DNA from 3 places in the Colwellia sp. KU-HH00111 genome. Region 2 is predicted to be linked to each of the others. Evidence: predicted binding sites of a transcription regulator. Region 2 holds the regulator's gene; each other region holds the start of a gene.
What was found. The regulator sigma-54, encoded in region 2, starts transcription at its own class of promoters, with help from an activator protein. The targets are predictions, from matches to a motif close to GTTGGCACGNNNNTNGNNT.

Region 1 (6,485 bases), on a different contig from region 2:
AAAAGTGTGAAGTTTTTGCCTATGCTGATAAACAACAGTAATAGTGTAAATAATCTCACAGGCAACCACTGAAAAATATTGCTTAAGAGAGCAGCACAACGCCCGAAGTGGTTAAATTTGAGCAGTTTGCAATTCCAACAATAATGCATTTCTAACAGTAGACGGTAACAAATAGCCAACAATGGCCCGAAGAATATATATATAACTGCAACCGTAAAACCTTGCTGCAAGGTGCGTAATAAGTACATTTCAATGCTAGCTTTACTTAAGCCTAGGCTAGACAAAGTTTCTGTTTCTCTTAATACCCAAGGATTAAGGGTTTGTTTCGCTAAGTAGTTTTGATTGGCAACTAAAGCTTGGGCAATACTTTTGTTGGCTTGTGCTACGCCAAAAGCGCCAAGGGCAACATAAAGCAGTAGTGCTTGCCATAAAAAGTCCACCTCTACAAAGGCTTCAAACAACCATAAAATAATAGCAATTGGTAATAAGGTCACAATAATAGCAACAAAGCCGGCAATGGTTTGTTGTTTTGACGAATTACCTTGCTTATTGACTTTATTGCTTAGTTGCAAACAATAGAATTGAAAAAACCGCAGAGGTTCATGTGGGATAAAATGACTAACAACCGCTTTACTTACGATGACGGTAAGTAGAATTAATAGTTGATAACTAAAAGAAGTTAGCGCGTTAATGTCAGTCATTGTTTATCATTTTATTGATTTGTTACTGTTAGGATTAGCTAAGTTTTTTGCCTTTTAGCGCATTTAGCATGTTAATAACGAGTTTTGATGAATTAACAGATGCAGTTTCTAAATATTCATCAAAAGATGTGGGCGATTCTGCTCCGGCAATATCAGAAAGTGAACGAATAATCACAAAGGGAATATTAAATTGGTGGCAAGTATGGGCAATTGCAGCGCCTTCCATCTCTACCGCAGCCATAGTTGGAAAGTTTGCACGTGCTTTGGCAATATCATCGGCTTTAGTCATAAAAGTATCACCTGTGGTAATTAAACCCACCATGGTGTTAATGTTTGCTAACGTTTCAATACCTTGTTGTGCGGCTAAAACTAAGGTTGGGTGAGGAATATAAGCTGCTGGATTAGCAGGAAGTTGACCTATTTCATAGCCAAAAGCCGTCACATCTACATCGTGATAACGAACTTCTGAACTCACCACAATATCGCCAACACTTAAGGTTGGGTCGAAACCACCGGCAGATCCGGTGTTAACCACATAATCAGGTTTAAACTTATCAATAAGTATTGCTGTTGCTAAAGCCGCGGCAACTTTACCAATACCTGATTGGACAATAACCACCTCATTGCCCTCTAGTTGTCCTTGATAAAAGGTGTAACCAGCATGAGTGCTAGTTTCAGCATGGGTAAGTTTAGCTTTTAAAATTGCAACTTCTGGCTCCATTGCGCCAATAATACTTGCTTTCATTACTTTCTCTTTAATAGATTGAATTAGGACGATTATAACGCAAGTAAGCCTAGATTATAAAGCAGGAAAGCATAGGGCAACTCGCTAAAGGCTAATATTGATGGCGAGTTATTCTATGCTTTGTTCAGCTTAGCGAAAACCTAACGGATTAATATCAATCTACTTTATGTTATTAATGAGGCAAGGCCGCAGTGTTTTGTCCTGCCAATTGTCCAGATAGCTGGGGTGAAAGTTGTGCTTGTGCAGCTGTTGGACTTAATACTCCTGTATTTCTTGGACGAGCTTTAACCATAGGTGCAGGAATAACTTTTCCTTTGACTTTAGGTAAAGGTGAGCTATTACCTAATAACCTAGAGTTAATGCAGGCTCTTATCTCATCTAGGGTATAGTTTGCTTTGATTTTAATTCTAAGGTGAGGAATTGAAGCGGCTTCAAGCGCGCCACTGACAAACCAATCTTTCTTGATTTTGTAGCCTTTACCTTGAGTATCAACCAGATCAATAGCACCGAGTAGTTTCATTGAACTTCGCTCACAAATAACAAAGTCTAGATATTTGCCTTCAGCATTATTGGCTGCATTTTGACTAGCTCTATTAGAAACTCCCTGACGAATTGTCACAATATCAGCTAATTTTACGCGATTTAGAATGCGATAATTACTACCCATGGCTTGTTCAACTAAATTTTGAAAATTTTTCTCTGCGGGGGTGAAAACTGCAGGCTTGCTATCAAAAGGAAAAGGAAAACTGTTGTCATTTAAACGGCTTGCCAAAACACCAACAATAACAATAAGGCTGATTAGCGCAAATAAAATAAGTTCCATAAAAATCTCCAGCAATTCAAATTCTTGACGCTTTACCCACAAAAGTGAGTAAAGTGAATACTTAATCTTGATTAAGCAGAATTTGTGCCAAAGGAGACTTTAGTTAAATTTTTAAACTAAATCGCGGGTAAGTGCTAGCGATTAAGATGGAGACTTGCTAATTATTTTGGGTATTTTTCCGCTAACGCGGCATATAATATTGTTTGAAAATCATCAGCACTGGCATCTAGGGTGTTAACTAAATTGGCTAATACTTCATTGTCTTCTTGACCGTGCCAAACTTTAATATAGCTGCCGTCTTTATAGCCATGATCTTGACGGAAAAAGTTTAACGTGTTTTTGCCAACATATTGGCGAAACAACTCATCTAAATCCATGTTCATCAGAGACATACAGTCAGCTAATGCTTTGGCATCAAAGGCCTTATCGGTAACAGCAGCAGAAGCTAAGCTTTCTAATGCAATTTTAAAGTCATTTTCTCCAGTGCCTTGATGAAGCTCTTTAGCAAGCTTTTTAGAAATTTGTTCAACACTGGCACCTGACATTAGTCGTAGACTTAAGCCAAAATGAAAAATATCTACCAATTCAAGTTGTACTTGAGCAACGTCAATTTCTTGGTGCTTCCACCATTTCCAACCATGATGATCAAGCATTTCAGCGCACTCTACCCAAATAGCGCGATACCATTCGTAACCATTGCTGCGCCAGCTTTCGCTAACACGGGAGTTCATCGCATCTTGCATGGTTAGCATTTGAGTGATTTGCTTTTGTGCAATGGATAAGGCTGTAGATAATTGTTCGCTCATTATATTCTCTGATAATTTAATTGGACCGGGTTATTTTGCCTAAGCTTGCTTTAAAATACAACTTAGCTTTGGCTAAACAGCTTCTTACGCACCATAGCGCGATAATCTTTAGGTGTTAATGCCAAGCTTTGTTTAAATAATCGGGTTAAATGCCCCTGATCTTGATAACCCACATGATAGGCAATTTCTTGTATCGATAAATTACTCGATGCTAAAAGTTCTTTTGCGGTTTCTATGCGTAATTGTTGCCAATATTGGGTAGCACGTAGGCCTGTAGCCATTTTAAAGCGGCGGGTAAAAGAGCGCTGGCTTAGGCCAAATTCTTGTGCCAGTTCAGCCAAACTTAAATCACTATTTAAATTGGTGCGCAGCCAAAATTGAATTTGTGCAATAAGCTCGTCAGCATGTCTGTCAACAGCGCCTTCTAAATAACGCTGTTCTTCGTAAGGTTTTCTTATTTCATGAGAAAAATTACGCTCAACATTTTGCGCCGCAGCCCGGCCATAATGTTGATTGATAAGATGAACAATAATATCAGCTAACGCGTTTAAACTGGCGGCGCAGTAAATACGCTCTGATTGGGTAATAAAAAAGTCAGGCTTTAGCGCAACTTTTGGATAATCGCGTTTGAATTGATCCACATAATGCCAGTGAGTGGTTGCACTATGATCATCTAGTAAACCTGATTCAGCCAAAAAACAAACGCCGGTACCTACAGCAAGTAATGTTGAGCCTTGTTGCCAGCAGTGTTTCAACCAAGCAATAAGTTTACTGTGTTTTTTTAATATTGGCCTTGGATTCCGCCACAAGCTGGGCACTAAAATAATATCGGGTATTGTTGCTTTAGTGCCACTTAGCTGTGCAATAGTAACATCAGGTAAAAACTGTATACCTGCTCTAGAGGTCACTGCGCTAGCTTCTTGGCTGACTAATTGAGTATGCAATCTTATAGAGCCTTTGTTATAGCGTCGTGCAAAAGCTTCGCCAGCAAGTAACATTTCTAATGGTAATGTTAACCCTGTCGCTAAAACATGCTGATAAATTATTAAGCTAACGTGCAGTTGCTCTGTTGATACTTGGTGATCCATCGTTTACTTGTGGTAAATTAACTATTGTTGTGGCCATTATGGCATATTTTATGGCCAGAATAGATTGTTGTTTTAAATTAATTGCCTTTAAACTGGTGTTATTAGGTTTATTGTAGTTAATTAAATTAGGTTTGTTATGACATCATCATTACCGGTAGTTATTGGCATGGGCGGTATTAATGCTGCAGGTCGCACATCATTTCATCAAGGCTTTCGACGTATCGTTATAGATAAAATTAATGCACAGGCGCGTGAAGAAACCTTTGTCGGTTTAGCCAGTTTAATGAAGTTGGTGACATTAAAAGGTAGCCAATTAGTTGATCAACAAGGCGAGATTGTTGCTGCTAATGAAGTAGAAGCTAAATTTGGGCAACAAATAATAGCGGGGACGTTAATTAGAAAAATTGAAAAAAATCATTTTGATGTTGATGCCACCCATTGGCATCAAAAAATGCATGTACGCCCTATCGATAAAACTATTACTTTTGAATTACGAGCGAAAGAGTTACCGCATCCTTTGCCTCATGCTTGGCAGGTTACCGACCTAGGCGCAGGTAAAGTGAGTGTAGAAATTCCAGAACACTTAACTATTTCTCATGATGCTTATCGTGACAATCCTATTAAAGCCGCAGGTCAAATGCCAACAGGTTTTGAACCAGGAGCGCTTTATAATAGTCGTTACCAACCTCGAGGTTTACAAGCCACCATTTTTGCTGCAACAGATGCAATACGTTCTACGGGCATTGAGTGGGATGCTATTTTAGATAAAATTAGTCCCGATCAAGTGGGCACCTATTCAGCGTCTGTGGTTGGACAAATGCAACAAGAAGGTTTAGGCGGATTATTGAAAAGTAGACTGTCAGGCTCTCGCGTTAGCACTAAGCAGTTAGCGTTAGGGTTAAATACTATGTCTACTGACTTTATCAATGCTTATGTGACCGGCAATGTGGGTACTACATTTTCTTCATCAGGTGCATGTGCAACCTTTCTTTATAATTTGCGTTCGGCAGTGCAAGATATGCAAGCAGGGCGAATTCGCGTTGCTGTGGTTGGCAGCGCTGAAGCGCCAGTAACACAAGAGGTGATTGAAGGCTTTGGTAATATGAGCGCCTTAGCTAATGAAGAAGGCCTGAAAAAATTAGACAAGAGCGATAAAGCCAACCATCGTCGTACTAGCCGACCGTTTGGTGAGAATTGTGGTTTTACTATTGGTGAAGGTGCACAGTTTGTGGTGTTGATGGATGATGCACTTGCCATGGAAATGGGCGCCAAAGTCATGGCATCAGTTGCCGATGTTTTTGTTAACGCAGACGGTTATAAAAAATCTATTACAGCACCTGGCCCAGGTAATTATATTACCATGGCAAAATCAGTCGCATTAGCGCAAACTATTGTTGGTAAAGAATCTCTACAGCAACGCAGCTTTATTCTAGCCCATGGTTCAAGTACCCCACAAAACCGTGTAACAGAATCACTAATATATGATCGCATAGCAACCAGCTTTGATATTACTAATTGGCCAGTAGCTGCGCCAAAAGCCTTTGTCGGTCACACCATAGGGCCGGCCAGTGGCGACCAAATGGCAATGGCACTAGGTGTTTTTAGTGATAATATTATGCCTGGTGTTACCACAATTGATAAAGTCGCTGATGATGTTCATAACAATCGTTTAAACATTGCAACCGAACATTGGCATTGTGAAGATATGGACGTTGCTTTTATTAACTCGAAAGGCTTTGGCGGTAATAATGCCACCGCGGTTGTTTTATCAGCAAAAGTAACGTTAGCTATGATGGCAAAACGTTACGGCGAGCAAGCCATGCAAGACTATCAACAAAAGCTCACCTTAGTTGAACAAGCACAAGATACCTATCGTCAACGCGCTAACCAAGGCGAATTTGATATCATTTACAAGTTTGGTGAAGGTTTGCTCGATGAAAATAGCATCGATATTACTGATGACAGTCTAAGCTTTAATGAATTCAAACATAAAATTGGTTTACCAACTACTAATCCGTTTGATGATATGGTGTAGTTATTTATTCAAATAGACCTGTCAAACATAAAGCAGCTTCGGCTGCTTTTTAGTTATTTATGAACCATTTGACTTATGTAGTGTCTATTTAATACCTACTGGCTGTTATAGAAAAAGTACTACGAAATTGTTAGATGGATTAGTAATAAAAGGGAATGAACCTGCTCATGCGCCCACTCCGGTTGCTGCAATAAGTCCTGATTCACAACAAAGGCATTACCTTAGCATTGTTATTTCGGTACTTGCTCATTTGTTGTTAGTGGCTTTATTGCTTTATTTCGCACAAG
Region 2 (11,904 bases):
ACGCAGAAGAAGCGGTTAGACAAGCATTAGTTAATTTAGTGGCAGTTGATGCCCCTGCTGGAACCTTTCCAGTGGTACTAGGTGCTGGTTGGCCAGGAGTATTACTACATGAAGCTGTAGGTCATGGTTTAGAAGGTGATTTCAATCGCAAGGGGTCTTCAACCTTCTCAGGAAAAATTGGCACAAAAGTTTGCTCTGAACTATGTACTATAGTTGATGACGGAACCATTGCAGATCGTCGTGGCTCACTTAGTATGGATGATGAAGGGGTTGCGGGACAATACAATGTACTGATTGAAAAGGGTATTTTGAAAGGTTATATGCAAGACAAACACAATGCGTCATTGATGGGAGTAAAACCTACAGGAAATGGCCGGCGTGAATCGTATGCACATCTACCTATGCCACGTATGACCAATACCTATATGTTGGCCGGCGAGTCTAAACCAGAAGATATTATTAGATCGGTTAAAAAAGGCATCTATGCTCCCAATTTTGCTGGTGGGCAGGTTGATATTACCTCTGGTAAATTTGTCTTTACCAGTTCTGAAGCGTATTTAATTGAAAATGGTGAAATTACTACCCCAATTAAAGGGGCAACGTTAATTGGCAGTGGCCCTGAAGCAATGAAGAATGTGTCTATGGTAGGCAATGATCTTAAGCTTGATGCTGGTGTTGGTGTGTGTGGCAAAGATGGACAAAGCGTACCTGTGGGTGTTGGCCAGCCAACCTTGAAAATTGATGGTATGACGATTGGTGGTACGCAATAATCTCGGTTGTATTTTAATCAGAATAGGCGGAATAAATTCCGCATTATCTTGTTAGCTATTTTCTTTCAGGTAGGTAAATAAATTACGATAATGCTTACCTAATTTTTCTGCTTTTTTCTCTTTGGCTGCATGGCGAACCAGTTGTTTTAATTTTTGTCGATCTAGCGATTGAAATTCACTGAGTAGGGCTTCAACAGCGTCATTGCCTTGTTCAATCAACTCATCGCGTATACTTTCTAAGCGTTCAAATTTTGCCGTTGCTTGCTGATGTTTATTTTGCATTACATCAATGGCTTGATGAATGGGTGCTAAATCAGTTTCCAGTAATATTTTCGCAATATGGCGAATATGGCGACGCAAGGCTTCATGTTTGTTCTTTATTTTATCGGCAACAACCATGGCATCTTTTAAATCGTCACTTAATGGCAGCAGGGAGCGCTGATGCTTTGACATTTCCACCAAGGATTGCGCGAAGTCTTGCAATTGATGCATTTCTCGCTTTATTTCCGTTTTACTTTTTAATTCTTCTATTTCTGGTGTTAAGTCGTCGATATCGTTGGCTGACTGGGGCATAATAGTTGCTAATGTAAATGATATAAATATTACCTTTATTATAGCTTGAATTTAAATATGCAAAAACAGCTAAAGTTGATATTTTCAAACTAAAGTAAAAATAAGTAGATAAAATACTATGACAGCACAAAAGCAAGCCACGGATCCATTATTAACGCAACTTGAGCAAGTAAAAGATCGAGTGGCCAAAGTACTTGAATTAGCCAAATCATTAGGTGCAGATGGTGCAGAAGTTGCGATGAGCCGTCAACAAGGGCTTAGCGTGGGTACACGCCTTGGCGAAGTTGAAAATGTAGAATTTACCAATGACGGCGCTTTGGGGATCACTGTGTATCAACAAGGTCGTAAGGGAAGTGCATCAACCGCCGATTTATCTGAAAAAGCGTTAGCACAAGCAGTTGAAGCAGCGGTTAATATTGCAAAATACACCTCAGTGGATGATTGCTCTGGCTTGGCCGATAAAGGGCTGTTAGCGATGCAGGCGCAAGATTTAGACCTATATCATCCCGTAGCACTTAGTACCGAACAGGCAATAGAAATAGCTAAAGCCTGTGAAGTGAGTGCGTTAGAAAGCGATCAGCGCATAACTAATTCTGATGGTGCGAACTTAGATTGTTACTCTGGTTTTAAAGTTTATGGCAATAGCCATGGTCAATTGGTTGGCTATCCAAGCTCTCGACACAGCTTAAGTTGTGTGGTTATTGCAGGAAGTGATGATGATATGCAGCGTGATTATGCCTATGATGTTAATCGTGATTTCTCGTTACTTGAAAGCGGTACAAGCATAGGTAAAAAAGCGGCAACAGAAGTCATATCACGTCTAAATCCACAAAAATTATCAACAATGAAAGTGCCGGTACTATTTCGTGCCGATATTGCCAATACAATTTGGGGGCATTTTGTTGCTGCTATTAGTGGCGGAAATTTATATCGTAAATCCTCATTTTTACTTGATGCTATTGGTAAAGACATTTTTCCTGAGTTTTTATCTATCCAAGAGCGCCCACACATTCTTAAAGCGCTAGCTAGCAGTGCTTTTGACAGTGAAGGTGTGCTGACTCAGGATCGTGACATTATTACCCAAGGAGCTTTGCAAACTTACCTATTAACCAGTTACTCAGCACGTAAGTTAGGGCTTACTACAACAGGACATGCTGGAGGCATTCATAACTGGCAGGTTAATGATAAAAACATCACCAGTAAAGGTAATAAGGACGCTGATTTTGATGCGATGTTAAAAACACTAGGTACAGGTTTATTAGTTACAGAGTTAATGGGTCAAGGCGTTAATATCGTTAATGGTGATTACTCTCGTGGCGCTGCGGGTTTTTGGGTTGAGAATGGCGAGATTATGTACCCCGTCAGCGAAATTACCATTGCCGGTAATTTAGCTAAAATGTTTAAGGGTATTATTGCTGTTGGTACTGACGTTGATACCCATGGCAGTATTCGTACTGGCTCGATATTAATTGACGAGATGCAAGTTGCAGGGCAATAGATCTCTTCCTATAGTGTAGGGCGCAATTGAGTCAGATAAGGGGTAATAAATTACCCCCTACATTTATGTCAAAAACAGTGTCGCTGTACCTAAAAAGGCAAAAATTCCGACCACATCGGTAACGGTAGTGATGATAACACTACCGGCCAACGCCGGATCAATGTCAAGACGCTTTAATAATAATGGAATGGCCACGCCAGCTAAACCTGCAGCGGTCATATTCATTAACATAGCAAATGCAATTACTGCACCTAGCATTAAATCTTGTTTCCAAACACTGACGACTGTAGCGATCAGCAATGCCCAAATTAGGCCGTTGAGAAAGCCAATAGCGACTTCTTTATTTAATAATGCACTGGCATTTCTGTCACCAACATGCCCCAGTGCCATACCACGAATCACCAATGTTAACGTTTGATTACCCGCAACCCCGCCCATACTAGGTACTAACGAGTTGAGCACGGCGAGAATGGCCAATTGTTGAAAGATCCCTTCAAACATACTGGTGACGGCAACAGCAAGTAATGCGGTAATTAAGTTAACGCCTAGCCATAAAGAGCGTTGTTTGGTACTTTGAATAACTGGGGCAAAAGTATCGGCTTCATCGCCTAAACCCGCCATACTCATCATAGAGTGCTCGGCATCTTCACGAATAATATCAATGACATCATCAATGGTAATACGCCCTAACAAATGTCCGCCGCTATCGATAACGGGAGCCGAGAACCAATCGTGTTTTTCAAACAGTTGTGCAACTTCATGTTCGTCCAGATCTGCTTGAACCGCTTCAATTTCAGCATTGATCAAATTAGAGATAATTACTTGAGGATTAGCGGTAATAATGGCAGCTAGTGATACCGCCCCTATAAAGCGATTATTACGGTCTACTACATAGAAGGAGTCAGTGGCTTCGGGGAGTTGACCTTTAAGGCGTAAATAACGTAAAACAACATCAACACTGACCTCTGGGCGCAGAGTGATGGTATCCGTATTCATGATACCGCCAGCGGTATCTTCACCGTAAGATAAAGCGGCTTCTACGCGGCTTCGATCTTGCGAGTCCATTGACTTAAGTACTTTTCTATAAGCACTATCGGGCAGTGTACGCAATACTTCAGCAAGATCATCAACATCCATGCCTTCGGCAACAGCGGCCAGTTTTTCAGGCTCTATGCCTTGCAAAATGCCTTTTCGAACTTCTTCATTTAGCTCTTCAAGTACATCACCATGGTATTCAGCATCGATCAGTTGCCATAATACCGGACGGCTTTTGGCGGGCGAGGATTCTAGAAAAAGTGCTAAGTCATAAGCCGACATGTCTTGGAGTAATTTACGCACATAGACGAACATGCCGCTTTCAAGGGCTTCGTTAACTTGATGCAGTCTTTGCTGAATATTGTCTTGTTCTATCATTTCAGGCATAAGAATATCACTTGAAAGTTGGCGTAAGAATTTTCTGAAATAGTACTAAGTCATTATAGACTATAGTAAGTTTATCGTAACTTTGAATTTAAATCAGTTTTTTTGCGGCGCAGAGAAGAATTATTCATCTTCATCAAATTTATCAGAAATCAGCTGACTTATTGCTTGTAAAGCTGCGTTGGCATCTGGGCCTGTTGCGGTTACTTTAACCACTTTTCCTTGTCCTCCGGCTAATAGCATGATTGCCATAATACTGGCAGCATCTGCTTGTTTATCTTCTAGAGTTAAGGTGATTTTAGCGGAAAATTGTTGGCATAGTTGTGCCAGTTTAGTTGCTGCACGAGCATGCAGACCTAATTTGTTCACTATAGTTAATTCGCTGCTAACAGTTGTTGAATTGGCGTTTTGTATTAAAGTCATTATTTACTCAGGCGTTAAGTAGCTACTGTTTGAGGTTACCCGTTGCTTTTGTCAATATCTCTGTGGTGTATTTGTACATCTTTTTGTTCTTTGCGAAAGTTGCTGGCTAATAGCTCTGCAATATATACCGAGCGATGTTTACCACCAGTGCAGCCTATAGCAATAGTGACATAACTTCGGTTGTTACGCTCTAAATGAGGTAACCAAGTCATCATAAAGCTGTTAATTTGCCAGATGAACTTAGTGACTATCGGTTGACTAGCAAGAAAATCTTGTACTGGTTGCTCTAACCCTGTGTGAGGTTTCAATTGTTTATCCCAGTGCGGATTAGGTAGAAATCTAGCATCGAAAACATAATCAGCATCGGTTGGAATACCATGTTTAAAGCCAAAAGATTCAAAAACCAGTACCATTGAGCCTGTTTTTTTTCCTAAAATCCGCTCTCTTACTAAATCAGCTAACTGATGAGGACTTAATTGACTGGTATTAATATATAAGTCGGCCTTGGTAGAAATAGGGGTAAGCAGTTTTTTTTCTAAAGCAATAGCTTGATCTAAAGGAATATTCTTTTTAATTAATGGGTGTAAACGTCGAGTTTCGCTAAAACGGCGAATTAAATCATCATCATTGGCATCTAAAAACAATGTGGTCACTTCAACCGCATTAGGTAAATAGGCGATGATATCTAAAATATCGCGCGGATCTTTAGGCAGGTTACGCACATCTAAACTTACCGCAACATTTTCGTAATCATGAATAACTGTGTGGGTTAATGCAGGTAGTAAATTTACTGGAATATTATCTACACAATAATAACCTAAATCCTCTAACACCCTTAAAGCGACAGATTTTCCTGAACCTGAGCGGCCACTAACAATAATTAGTTTCATAGTGGTGAGATCCCAGAGTTGAGTTTATTCACTGAAAATATTGGTGTTTGTGCTCTAGGTAAAGTCATGTATTGCTAACTTATATTGTTTGTTGGATAAGGTTAAACATCTCTTGTTTGTTAGTACATTTGCGTACTTTCTTTGCCGTTTTACGTTCACTAAATAGTTTAGCAATACTTTGTAAGGTTTCTAAATGTTCTTGGGTGTTATCTTGAGGAACAAACAGACAAACGAAGATATCAACCGGCTTGTTATCTATGGCATCAAAATCAATAGCGTGCTCAGTCGTTATGAAAACTGCAATTGCCTTGCTGGTATTGTTTAAGCGGCCATGAGGAATGGCAATGCCATTGCCAATACCGGTACTCCCCATTTTTTCTCGATTAAGTAAACTGTCAAGCAAATCACCGGGGCTACTATCGCCTAATTCATTGGCTGCAAGTTGGCAAATTTGTTCGAGCAGTCGCTTTTTACTGCTTGCTGGAACTGCACATTGAGTACAGTCCAGCGTTAAGATATCTTGTAATGTCATAATTAAATAAGAAGAAAACTAATGTTGGGTTATTTTGCCTTTGTATTTGAGTACTTGGCGATCTAATTTGTCAACGAGGGTGTCGATAGAATTATACATGTCTGTGTTGATGGCTGAAGCATGAATTTCAGTGCCTTTTAGGTGAATAGTTGCTTCGGCTTTTTGATCTAATTTTTCAACGGTTAAGACAACATGCACATTGTTAATATGGTCGAAATGTCGCTCTAATTTGGTCAACTTGGTATTCACGTATTCGCGTAACGATGAAGTGATTTCTACATGGTGTCCGGTAAGGTTAATTTGCATAATATTGATCCTTATTTACGTAAATTTAGAAAATATAAACACAGTTTATAATAAACTCTTACGTTGATTTGACGGTGGTATAGACAAAGATTCTCTATATTTGGCTATGGTTCGCCTAGCAACGTTAATTCCCTGCTCGGCCAATAATTCGGCCATTTTACTATCACTTAGCGGTTTAGCAGGTATTTCCGCTAAAATGAGTTTCTTAATTAAAGAGCGAATAGCCGTCGATGAACACTCGCCACCATTTTCAGTGCCAACATGACTAGAAAAGAAGTATTTTAATTCAAAAATTCCTCTGGGCGTATGCATGTATTTTTGGGTAGTCACCCTAGAAATAGTTGACTCGTGCATTTCTACAGCTTCGGCTATATCATTTAGCACCATAGGTCGCATAGCTTCTGCACCATGCTCTAAAAACCCTTGCTGTCGTTGTACAATACAATTAGACACTTTTAATAAGGTGTCGTTGCGCGATTCTAAACTTTTAATAAACCACTTGGCTTCTTGTAAATTGGCGCGAATAAATTGGCCATCGTCACTGGAAGACTTAGTTGTTTTGGTCATCGCTGCATATTGCTGGTTTACCGATAATTTAGGTGCAGTATCAGCATTTAATTCGACAACCCATCGGCCATTTTTTTTCTCAACCGTGACATCAGGTATCACATATTGATCGTCACTTTTAATGACAGTATCACCAGGGCGCGGGTTCAAACTCTGAATTAAGCGCATGACTTCTCGTAATTGCTCTTCTTTTAATTTAGTTTTGCGCATTAATTGACGGTAGTCACGGTTGCCTAATAAATCAATATGCTCACTGATGATTAGCTTACTTTCGGCTAAATAAGGCGTGTTTGGTTCAAATTGATTCAATTGAATGAGTAAACAATCGGCAATAGATCGAGCGGCTACGCCAATGGGATCGAATACATTAATACGCTTTAAAACCGCTTCAACTTCATCAAGTTCAAGGTCTTCTATACCAACGCTATCTAAAATATCTTCGCTGGAAACGGTTAAATAGCCCGCGTCATCTACGGCTTCAATAATGGCGATAGCGACAGCACGGTCTGTTTCTGAAAAAGGTGTAAGCTCCATTTGCCATAACAGGTGATCTTGAATTGAATCAGTGGTTTCGCCTTGGTATGTGTAATCTTCTCCGGGGCTACTGACGGCGCCGGTATTTGACACACCAGCACTGTAACTTTCTTCCCAGGTAGTATCAATGTTTAGCTCTTCAGGAATATCATTTTTTTCCATTGCTTCGGTGGTGCTGATTTCATCAATGGTGGCACTAGCCTCTTCACTGCCGTCATTGGTATTTTTGTCGGCGGTTGAAACCGTTGCAGAATAAGCTTCTTCTAGATTATCAGTATTATTATCGGCATCATTATCTGATGCTTGCTGATCATTAACCTCAAGCAAAGGGTTATTTTCAAGCACTTCTTGAATTTCTTGTTGAAGCTCTAACGTTGATAACTGCAACAGCTTAATAGCTTGTTGCAGTTGTGGCGTCATGGTGAGTTGTTGTCCTATACGGAGCTGCAGAGTTGGGCGCATCTACCTTATATACATCCTATTCATATTGTTTCTTTTATTAACTATGCTCGCTTAATAGTAAGCATAGCCTAAGTTTGTAGTGTATGTGTTAACTATAACGTGAATTGTTCACCAAGGTATACATCTCTCACCTGCTGATTTGCAAGAATTTGATCTGCATTGCCTTGTGCAATAATTTCACCATGGCTAACGATATAAGCATGTTCACAAACATCGAGCGTTTCACGAACATTATGGTCGGTTATTAAAATACCGATACCACGCTCTTTAAGGTGAATGATAATTTTTTTTATATCGCCAACCGAAATGGGGTCAACCCCAGCAAAAGGTTCATCAAGTAGAATGAATTCAGGCTCTGCGGCAAGTGCGCGAGCTATCTCTACTCGCCTTCTTTCACCACCCGACAAACTCATGCCTAAATTATCTTTAATATGGCTGATATTAAACTCTTCTAATAAATGTTCCAAATGTTCTTGTCTGTCTTGTTCGCTAAGGCCTTTTTGCGTTTGTAAAATGGCCATAATATTGTCAGTAACGGTCAGCTTTCTAAAGATTGAAGCTTCTTGAGGTAAGTAACCAATGCCACGACGAGCGCGTTCATGCATTGGAGCAAGGGTAACATTCTCATCATTGAGAATGATTTGACCGTCATCGTTGGGCACTAAACCAACTATCATATAAAAAGAGGTGGTTTTACCTGCTCCATTGGGGCCTAACAGCCCGACAATTTGTCCGGCATTAACCGCTAGACTGACATCTTTCACCACGGTTTTACTTTTATATGATTTTGATAATCCTTGGGCAATTAAGGTCGACTGCTTATCATTACGCTCAGTATTATTTGTTATCGTCATTGCTTTTTCTTGCTTTGTTGCGCTTTTATTTGGGCGGGTTGCAAAATGGTAGTTACCGATTCGTTATCACTACTAATGGCTTCTAGCTTTTCACTAGATGTATTGTACGTTATGGTTTCACCAGTAACTTGACTACCCGCTTGCTTAACGAGGGCATTACCAGAGACCGTAATGATATGCAGTTCTGGCTGATATTTTATTTCATTGGCTTGTAAGCTAATTAAACTTCCATCTTCTAGTTGTTGTTTGAAGAGTGCAGGTTTGCCTTTAGCAAGGTAAGTATCTGACTTTTCTTTAGTAGTCTTGTTGGTTTGACTGTATACCTGAACTAGATCAGCCTCAATAGAAATTGATCCTTGATTGATACTCACCTCGTCTAAATAGCTGGCTATCTTGTTTTTAAGATCCGCAGATTGGCGTTTAGATTTGATAGTGATTTCTTGAGTGAGATCTTTCTTTGCCGCATTGGCAGGGGCAGCTAGGGTGAAAAGGAGAGAGCTTAGTAGTGCGCCCCTGATTACATTTTTAATTAATATCATAGGGCTAGCTATTGTTTTTTTTGTAAATAGTACGTACATGTTCGGTTAGTGTCATCTGTTTGGTGTTTAAGTCAATTATCAAACCAGAGCCATACATAGTGAAGTCCCTCCCTTGTACCATCACTGTTTGGTCTGAGCTGATAATATTAGTATTTAAATCAAGCTCTAAATATTTGCAATGTATTTCTTGTATCAAACTATTTGCATCGGTTGCGCTTAAGTGTACGCGATGATTTAAGATAACCCTATTGTTTTTGTAAAGTGTCGCCTCTTTTGCACTAAGTTTCCACGGATAACTGACTTTTTCTGTTTGATTATTGATCTCAGCGCTATTATTAGCCAATTTGTCTGCGCTGGAACGGTTACTGGCATTTGATTTGGGATATAAGGTGTAATTTGGTAATTCAAAGTGGGTGACTTCCAATTTAGCATAATGTTCCATTCTATCGGCAATGATAGCATGTGATAATTGACCCGATTTTGTATAGATATCACTTTTAAGGGCTTCAGCAATAAAATCTGGGCTGAGTTCACGGTCAACGCTTTCTTCAGGCATGATTTGAGAGTCGCGCCACTCAATAATGCCATAAGTTAGGCCGCCTAATAGTAACACTAATAACGCTAGGAAGTTGGTACGTGTCATACACTTGCGCCTGTTGCATTATCTAGCGTACCCTGACATTGCATAATTAAATCGCAGACTTCTCTAACTGCACCAAATCCGCCACGAATAAAGGTGGTGTAATCGGCCTGTGCTATCACGCTAGGATGGGCATCATGCACTGAAATTCCTAAACCAACCTGTAAAATACAAGCTAAATCTGGAATATCATCACCAATATAGGCAATTTCATCGGGCGTTATATTAAGCTCACTGGCCAAAGTAAGGAGCGCGGGTAATTTATCTTCTTGTCCTTGTATTATGTGCTTTACATTTAAAGCAGACATACGATTAGCGACAATTGCTGATTGCCTACCAGTAATTATTGCAACCTCAACACCACTGCTACCCAGTGCTTTTATGCCAAAGCCATCTTTAGTATGAAAAGCTTTCAGCTCTTCTCCGGCATTCCCTAAGTAAATTCTACCATCAGAAAAAACCCCGTCGACATCACACACCAATAATTTAATTTTTTTAGCGAGCGCTAGCACGTTGGGACTAACATTACCGTATAGGGTGTTAGGCTTGTGTATAGTATTCATCACAGTACTCCTGATCTGAGTAAATCGTGCATATTCATTGCCCCTATGGGGACTTGTTGCTCATTGACAATCACTAAGCCGTTTATTTTTTTCTCTTCCATAATGTTAAGTGCTTGGGCTGCTAGCATATTAGCATGTGCTACGGTTGGTGATTTTGTCATTACTGTCGCGATATTATCTTGGTGTATATCAATTTTTAAATCAAGAATTCTACGCAAATCACCATCAGTAAACAAACCAACCAGTTGTTGATTGTTATCAACAACTGTCGTCATACCTAAGCCTTTAAGAGACATTTCTACTAAGGCGTCTTTGATCAATGCACTGTTATTAACCACGGGTAAGCGTTCGCCTTGGTGCATGATATCACTTAAACGCAATAGCAAGCGTTTTCCTAAACTGCCACCTGGATGCGATAAGGCAAAATCATCGGCGGTAAAGCCACGGGCATTCAGTAAGGCAACCGCAAGTGCATCGCCCATTACTAAGGTGGCTGTTGTACTTGAAGTAGGCGCTAAGCCAAGTGGGCATGCTTCAATCGATACTTTGATACAAATATGGGTGTCAGCCAGTTTTGCTAATGTTGAGGTGGTGTTACCTGTCATAGAGATAAGTTTAGCGCCAATACGTTTTATCACCGGAATAATAGCTAATACTTCACCAGTTTCTCCAGAGTTTGAAATGGTTAATACCACATCATCTTTAGTGATCATGCCTAAATCACCATGACTGGCTTCGCCGGGGTGAACAAAAAAAGCAGGGGTGCCTGTGCTCGCTAATGTTGCTGCAATTTTACCACCAATATGACCTGACTTTCCCATACCTATAACAATAACGCGACCTTGACAATTAAACATTAATTGGCAAGCGCATTCAAAACTGTCATCAATATACTGAAGTAACTCAGTTATTGCTTGTTGCTCAATATTGATAACATTTTTAGCAAGTTCTTTAAAATTCTTCATGGCTATAATTATTCTCGTTAGGGTGTGATGCTAACTATACGTTTAATGAATGCTGGTTTGACTAAAAAGTAATACTTGGTAGGCGATAAAGCATATTAGTAATAATGCGCCTTTTAACCTCGTTAGTCTAAAGCTGCCAGACTTTCGGCTAAAACATAAGAGAAAAAGCAAGACAGTGATACCCAACATAATTGGCGTATCTCGAAGTGAAGCTTCAGCATTAACGGTCCCAGGAGCAATAATGCCAGCAAAAGGTAATACCGCTAATAAATTGAATATATTTGAGCCGACAATATTGCCCATGGCTAGATCGTCTTCTTTTTTCAATATACTGGCAATGCTAGCGGCGAGCTCTGGCAAGCTGGTGCC
Region 3 (6,485 bases), on a different contig from region 2:
CAGGATTCAATGTTCAGTGGTTTGAGTCATCTGATCAAAAACTTGCCATTGCAAAACTCAATTTCACTAACGCAAAAACTCGCTTAACCATGAAAGAAGCTTTTGCCGTTCATAAAGAAATTATTGAATGGAAAGCCCAATACAGTGAAACAAAAATACCAGAGCAAGCCTTAGGAGTTGATTGGATGACTGCTCGCTTGATGCAATGGATGTTTCATAGTTGGAGTAGAATAGAATTTACTAATAAATACCTAGCTGGCACACTTATGCCTCGTATACAGTTAGATTTTATTCCCAGCTTAAAAAGCTGCGCTCACTTCGCTTTGCAAACAGACAAGCCGATAACAACGACAGCAGAATACATTGCAGCAGGACGGGTTTTACAACGCTTTTGGTTAACCTCAGCTAAGCTTGGTTTAGGCTTCCAACCAGAGCAAACCCCGGTTATATTTTCAAAATACCTCACCAATGACATTCATTTTACAGATGATAAATCCGTCATTGAAAATGCCAAAAAAGGTAAAGCAATGTTTGAAAATATTGTACAAAATGCTGAAAACACGGTGTTTTTGGGGCGTATTGGCAGGAGTGAACTTCCCAAGTCACGATCAACAAGGCTACCTTTAGATAAACTGCTTGTTAAATAGTGTAATTTATTGCACCACACCTGTAGGGTGTAATTTATTGCACCTTTGTCAGAATAAATTCTAACCTACATTAGATCACATCTCTTGTAGGGCGTAATTCATTGCACCAATGTCAGAATAAATTCTAACCTACATTAGATCACATCTCTTGTAGGGCGTAATTCATTGCGCCACACCTGTAGGGTGTAATTTATTGCACCTTTGTCAGAATAAATTCTAACCTACATTAGACCACAGCCCCTGTAGGGTGTAATTCATTGCACCAATGTCAGAATAAATTCTAACCTACATTAGACCACAGCCCCTGTAGGGCGTAATTCATTGCGCCAGTGTCAGAATAAATTCTAACCTACATTAGACCACAGCCCCTGTAGGGTGTAATTTATTGCACCAATGTCAGAATAAATTCTAACCTACATTAAACCACATTCCTTGTAGGGCGTAATTCATTGCGCCACACCTGTAGGGTGTAATTCATTGCACCAATGTCAGAATAAATTCTAACCTACATTAAACTACCGCCCCTGTAGGGCGTAATTCATTGCACCAAAGTCAGAATAAATTCTAACCTACATTAAACCACAGCCCCTGTAGGGCGTAATTCATTGCGCCAATGTCAGAATAAATTCTAACCTACATTAGATCACATCTCTTGTAGGGCGTAATTCATTGCGCCAGTGTCAGAATAAATTCTAACCTACATTAGACCACAGCCCCTGTAGGGCGTAATTCATTGCACCAATGTCAGAATGAATGCTAACCTACATTAGATCACATCTCTTGTAGGGCGTAATTCATTGCACCAATGTCAGAATGAATGCTAACCTACATTAGATCACCGCCCCTGTAGGGCGTAATTCATTGCGCCAATGTCAGAATAAATTCCAACCTACATTGAGGTGCACAAATTTTGGACATAAAAAAACCGGTTAAAATAACCGGTTTTTAAAATAATATATCGTTAAATGATATTAAGATTTACGACGTCTTGCGCCTGCAAAGCCTAAAAGACCTAAACCTAAAATAGCAACGGTAGTAGGCTCTGGAACGTTGATTTCCATTGATGCTGTATGCTCAACACTAAAGGTTTGAGAAGAACCTGGACCACCTGGGTATACAGCTTTTAAACCGTTGATTGCAGTTACCGTAGCATCATAGCTAACAGTAAGTGCTTTACCAAGATCATCATATTGACCTAAGTCCAAACCAGTTGAGTCAGTAAAATAGCCATCTTCAAACACACCTGATAAATCTAAATGACAAGAGCTAGCCGCTTCTACAAATACAGAGCCTGTACCATCAACATCCGCATCAATATCACAATCACCACCAAGTAAAGAGAAAGTAGCTAAACCGTAGTTGATATTGGTTGATGTATCAACAGCATATAAGCTACCTGAAATAAGAGTGTCAAAATTAACTTGCAAATCACCCGTTACATCTTGGTTAGCCATACCGCCAACTTGGTAATCAAAAAAGATATTCCAACCATCAACACCTTGGCCAAACTGAGCCAATGAACCATCTAAGTTAAAACTTAAAACTGACGTGCCACCCATTTCCATAAAAGCATCTGGGCCAGCAATAGAACCGTCACCACTGGTATCGGTTTGAGTTACACTTGCTGAATTAGCTCCAGTTTCAGATAAGAATTGAATCAGGTCAAAATCAAAAGTAGTTGAGCCACCAAATCCAGTTGTATCAAGTGTAATTACACTTGCATTTGCTGATGCACTTAAAGCTGTCATCATAGCTAAAGCAATTAATTTATTTTTCATGCCTAATTCCCTTCTTAGAAAGTTTAATTTGTTTCATATTACCTGACTCATGTAAAGCAAGCCGTATGCCACTATTATTTATTACTTTAAAATCAAGTATTTGAAAATAAACTCTTGTCTACGCTTTGCAGCCTTGTAAAAAAAACCGACACCATTTTAACCATTTTTGATGATTAATTATTGAGAGGCACTTTTGAGGTGCTCTGCAATATTCGCATCATTGGGAGATATCAGCAGCGCCTTATTAAACGCAGAGCGTGCTGATTCTTTATCGCCTAATGCCATATGTATCATGCCTAAGGTATCTAAAATTTTAGCGTTGTCGGGGGCAATTAATAACGCCTGATTAACTACGGCCTTTGCTTCACTATAATTTTTATCTTTGTATTCAACCCATGCCAAATTATTTAGCAGAGATGCGTTATTTGGATACTGCTTTAATAGTTCCTTGTAATGCGTTCTCGATAGCGCAAGGTCTGAATCCATCGCATATTGCGCTAATAATCCTTTAGCAAAATAATCCGTTGGGCGATTTTTAAGATGACGTTTTAAAGCAACTATAGCTTTATCATTTTGACCCGCTCGATTATAAGCACTTGATAGTAAGCTAATATGGCGTGTATTCGGCTCTATTTCATACTGACTAACTAAATAGGTGCTTGCTTCTTTATACTTTTTCATACCATACAAAGCTTGGCCCTTTAACCCTTTTATTAATGGGCTGCTTTGTTGGGTTTTACTCAGTTGTTGAATAGCTAACATAGCCCCGTCATAGTCACCTAAACGTATTTTATAATATATTGATAATAAAATAAGCTGTTCATCATTTGCGTAACGGCTTAAGCCTTGCTTAACAACGTTTAAAGCTTTTTCAAACTGATTAGCTCTTTCATAGGAGTTTGCTAGCCTAATCGCAGCGGTTTTTTGCTTCGGAAATAACGAATGCCACTGTTCAAAAACCGAAATTGCTGCGTTTATATCATTTATTTGAAGGTAGCTTTCACCTAAAGTATTCCAAAATACCTGTGAAGACACTTGTTGAGATCGCAAGTTATTCCACAAAGACACAACGTCTTTGTACCTTTTTTCTTCAAATAAAGCCGTACCATACAATAATTTCAGGTTTAAATTATTAACATTACCGTCAAGGGTTGTTTTTATCAATTTTAAAGAATGTTCAGGGTTACCCTGTTTTTTCTCGGAATAATAGAGTGCTGATAACAACCTAATATCTGTTGGTTTACGATCGAGGTTTTTGCGCAATATATCAATTGCTGCTTGCTCTCTTGCATCTTCAAATAACAGTTTCACTAAAAACAAAACTGAACTTGTGTCATCAGCATCTATTTTATGCGCTTCTCTTATTTGCTTTTCAGCTTTAACTCTATCGCCCAGACCTAAATAAGCCCTTGCCAGCAACTTGTGGCTAACCGCTTTTTCTGGAGCACTAGACACTAGCTCTTTAGCAAGCTCTAACGATTTTTCGAAGTTTTTTTGTACTAAATATACTTGTGTAAGTGCTACTTTTGCGGGGATATGATCAGAAGATATGTTCAATGTTCGCTCTAAATCCAGAATGCCATCCAAGTCATTCATAGAAAGCTTTAACACACCTCGTTTAAATATTGCATCGATACTGCTAACATCGTCAGCTTTACTTATTAATGCTTGAGCTTTTTCATATTCGCCATTATTAATAAAGTTTTGGCTAACTTGTACCAACAAATCAAAGTCTTCCTCTGCTATAGCGTTAGTATCATTAAAAATACTGGGAGACTCAGCAGAATAACCTAGCTCATTCTGCACCAGCACATAAACCTTTCTTGCCGGATGATTCACTGGCAAGCGTTCAACTACTGATGACAGGTATTGACTAGCAACCTCAAAACTTTTTAACTTATATGCACTCAGGCCAGCTACCAGCCTGTTCATATCTGTGCTTAAACCACTTTGAATAGATTTTTCAGCATGTATTTTCGCTAATTCAAATTCTTCTTTTTTATAAGCGATAATTGACTTCATGTGATTTGCTAAAGGTTGTCCCTCAATTTTACTTAATATTTGATCAACAAGCGTTTCTGCTTCGCTTGTTTTCGACTCTCCTATTAAACTTTGTGCCTTATACAAATAAAGCCTCAAGTTACCGGTATTGTCTCCTTGGTATTTGTCAAACATCTCGGTTGCTTTGGTAAAGTTTTGATTACTTAAATAAAGAGTACCTGATAAAAACCAAAACTCCTTATTCAACTCAACAGCTGGCAACTCGTCTAATGCTTGCTCTATATTTGGCAAATTTCCAGCGATTACTTTTTCAAAAACTACGCCAGCATGATGAAAAGATGGATTAGCACTATTTTTTAAGTGTTCTGCCACCTCAGGGTGATTTTTTAATTGTGATGCATAGGTGAGTGCTATGGCATATTGTAAATAGGCTGCATCAAAGGCTTCTGCAGGTAAATCATCTTCCAATTGCGCGATTAAAAAAGAAACTTCATCATAATTTCCATTGTAATTTAACACTTCAAGCAACAGTGGCTTTATTTCTTCAGACTTCCCCCCTAGCTCTAACGCTTTATTAAACTCTTTTTCTGCGCTTTCGCCGTTGCCAACTTTCATGTAGGCCTTACCGAGCAAAATTCTTGCATTTAAATTGCTAGGAGCACTTTTTATCGCATTTTTTAACTCAACTATTGCCGCACCATGATTATTTTCAGCTGAAAAATGCTTACTCTTTTCTATATGCTCCGAAGGCGTTAATGTGGGACTGCAAGCAGTAAAAACAATAGCTCCGCCGATTCCTATTAATGACTTGATTATTTCTTTTTTCATATCATTCCTTATCCTGAATACAACATCAGTTTGTTAATTTTTAATCCTTTGCATCCCAATAACTAACTTTTAACGACTGGTATTTAACAAGGAATGCCTAAATACGGGGTTATTATAGATTCAATGATGACAGTTTGACCATTTTTTGCAACCACAACAATGACAACTAAAGCACTATAAGTTTAACCTTGAGCCCAACTAGTTTTTTATGATGGCTGGCACTGCAACACAATAACTTTACTACTTTGAATTAGTTCCCGTAAGAATATCGACTATATGCTCTGCAACATGACCATCACCAAATGGGTTTTCCCAACTTGTTTTACCAGCAGACAGCCATTCTTTAGCGGCTTTAACGGCTTTTGCAGCATTGCGGCCTACAAGTTCGCTTGCCCCCACTTCTACCGCTTCAGGGCGCTCGGTGTTTTCTCTCAGTGTAAGGCTTGGAACGCCCAATAAACAGGCTTCTTCTTGAATGCCACCAGAGTCAGTTAAAATCAACTTGGCAAATTTTTGTAATTGTATAAAGTCTAAATAGCCCACGGGAGGAATAAGTTTTAAATAACTAGGCAGTTCAATATTAAACTCTTTTAATTTGGATTGAGTTCTAGGGTGAATAGGCCAAACGATAGTGCCTGTATAATTGCTATGCATTTCATCCAGCAAATGCAATAACTCCATCAGATTTGATGCTATATCTACGTTCGACGCACGGTGTGCTGTTACCAAAAAGTAATCGCCCGCAGTTAGTTCAAGCGTATTTAAAATAGTGCTTTTAGCTGCAGATATTCCCAAGTGCTGAAAAAGAGAGTCAGAAACAGTGTTACCCACAGTATGAATTTTATTAGGATCAATCCCTTCTTTCAGTAATATGGCATTCTGATTAGGACCTACCGCAAACAAATAATCACTAATATGGTCGGTCATAATACGGTTAGTTTCTTCTGGCATGGTTCGGTCGTAACTACGTAAGCCAGCTTCAATATGTCCCACCTTTATGCCTAACTTAGAAGCAGCAAGCGCACCAGCAAGGACCGTGTTAGTATCACCTTGCACTAGCACTACATCAGGCTTTTCTTCAATTAAAATGGGCTCCATTTTTATTAACATATTACCCGTTTGGTTGCCGTGTAAACCTGAGCCAACGCATAAGTTATACTGGGGGTTAGGTAACTCTAAGTCTTTAAAAAAAATACTATCCATTTCTTCAGAGTAATGCTGATTAGAATGA

Region 1: ABXG98_RS08970 (DUF2726 domain-containing protein) is a predicted target of sigma-54. The motif match lies at 2,343-2,361, and genes of this name have one in related genera.
Region 3: ABXG98_RS18475 (PEP-CTERM sorting domain-containing protein) is a predicted target of sigma-54. The motif match lies at 2,480-2,498, and genes of this name have one in related genera.

The regions. Positions count from the first base shown of each region.
Region 1 covers NZ_BAABWO010000004.1:55,599-62,083, forward strand. Annotated here, with positions in the region: gene ABXG98_RS08960 (cobalamin biosynthesis protein CobD/CbiB) at 1-701, opposite strand, end outside; gene mtnN (5'-methylthioadenosine/S-adenosylhomocysteine nucleosidase) at 736-1,446, opposite strand; gene ABXG98_RS08970 (DUF2726 domain-containing protein) at 1,619-2,269, opposite strand; gene ABXG98_RS08975 (dUTP diphosphatase) at 2,431-3,075, opposite strand; gene ABXG98_RS08980 (GlxA family transcriptional regulator) at 3,138-4,163, opposite strand; gene ABXG98_RS08985 (beta-ketoacyl synthase) at 4,300-6,198, shown strand; gene ABXG98_RS08990 (hypothetical protein) at 6,326-6,485, shown strand, end outside.
Region 2 covers NZ_BAABWO010000005.1:40,620-52,523, reverse strand. Annotated here, with positions in the region: gene tldD (metalloprotease TldD) at 1-770, shown strand, start outside; gene yjgA (ribosome biogenesis factor YjgA) at 822-1,343, opposite strand; gene pmbA (metalloprotease PmbA) at 1,462-2,841, shown strand; gene mgtE (magnesium transporter) at 2,905-4,263, opposite strand; gene ABXG98_RS10480 (HPr family phosphocarrier protein) at 4,384-4,683, opposite strand; gene rapZ (RNase adapter RapZ) at 4,719-5,573, opposite strand; gene ptsN (PTS IIA-like nitrogen regulatory protein PtsN) at 5,653-6,105, opposite strand; gene hpf (ribosome hibernation promoting factor) at 6,124-6,411, opposite strand; gene ABXG98_RS10460 (RNA polymerase factor sigma-54) at 6,457-7,974, opposite strand; gene lptB (LPS export ABC transporter ATP-binding protein) at 8,067-8,828, opposite strand; gene lptA (lipopolysaccharide transport periplasmic protein LptA) at 8,825-9,367, opposite strand; gene lptC (LPS export ABC transporter periplasmic protein LptC) at 9,372-10,010, opposite strand; gene kdsC (3-deoxy-manno-octulosonate-8-phosphatase KdsC) at 10,007-10,570, opposite strand; gene ABXG98_RS10435 (KpsF/GutQ family sugar-phosphate isomerase) at 10,570-11,541, opposite strand; gene ABXG98_RS10430 (calcium/sodium antiporter) at 11,578-11,904, opposite strand, start outside.
Region 3 covers NZ_BAABWO010000014.1:16,721-23,205, forward strand. Annotated here, with positions in the region: gene ABXG98_RS18470 (ThiF family adenylyltransferase) at 1-647, shown strand, start outside; gene ABXG98_RS18475 (PEP-CTERM sorting domain-containing protein) at 1,619-2,425, opposite strand; gene prsT (XrtA/PEP-CTERM system TPR-repeat protein PrsT) at 2,603-5,254, opposite strand; gene wecB (non-hydrolyzing UDP-N-acetylglucosamine 2-epimerase) at 5,495-6,485, opposite strand, start outside.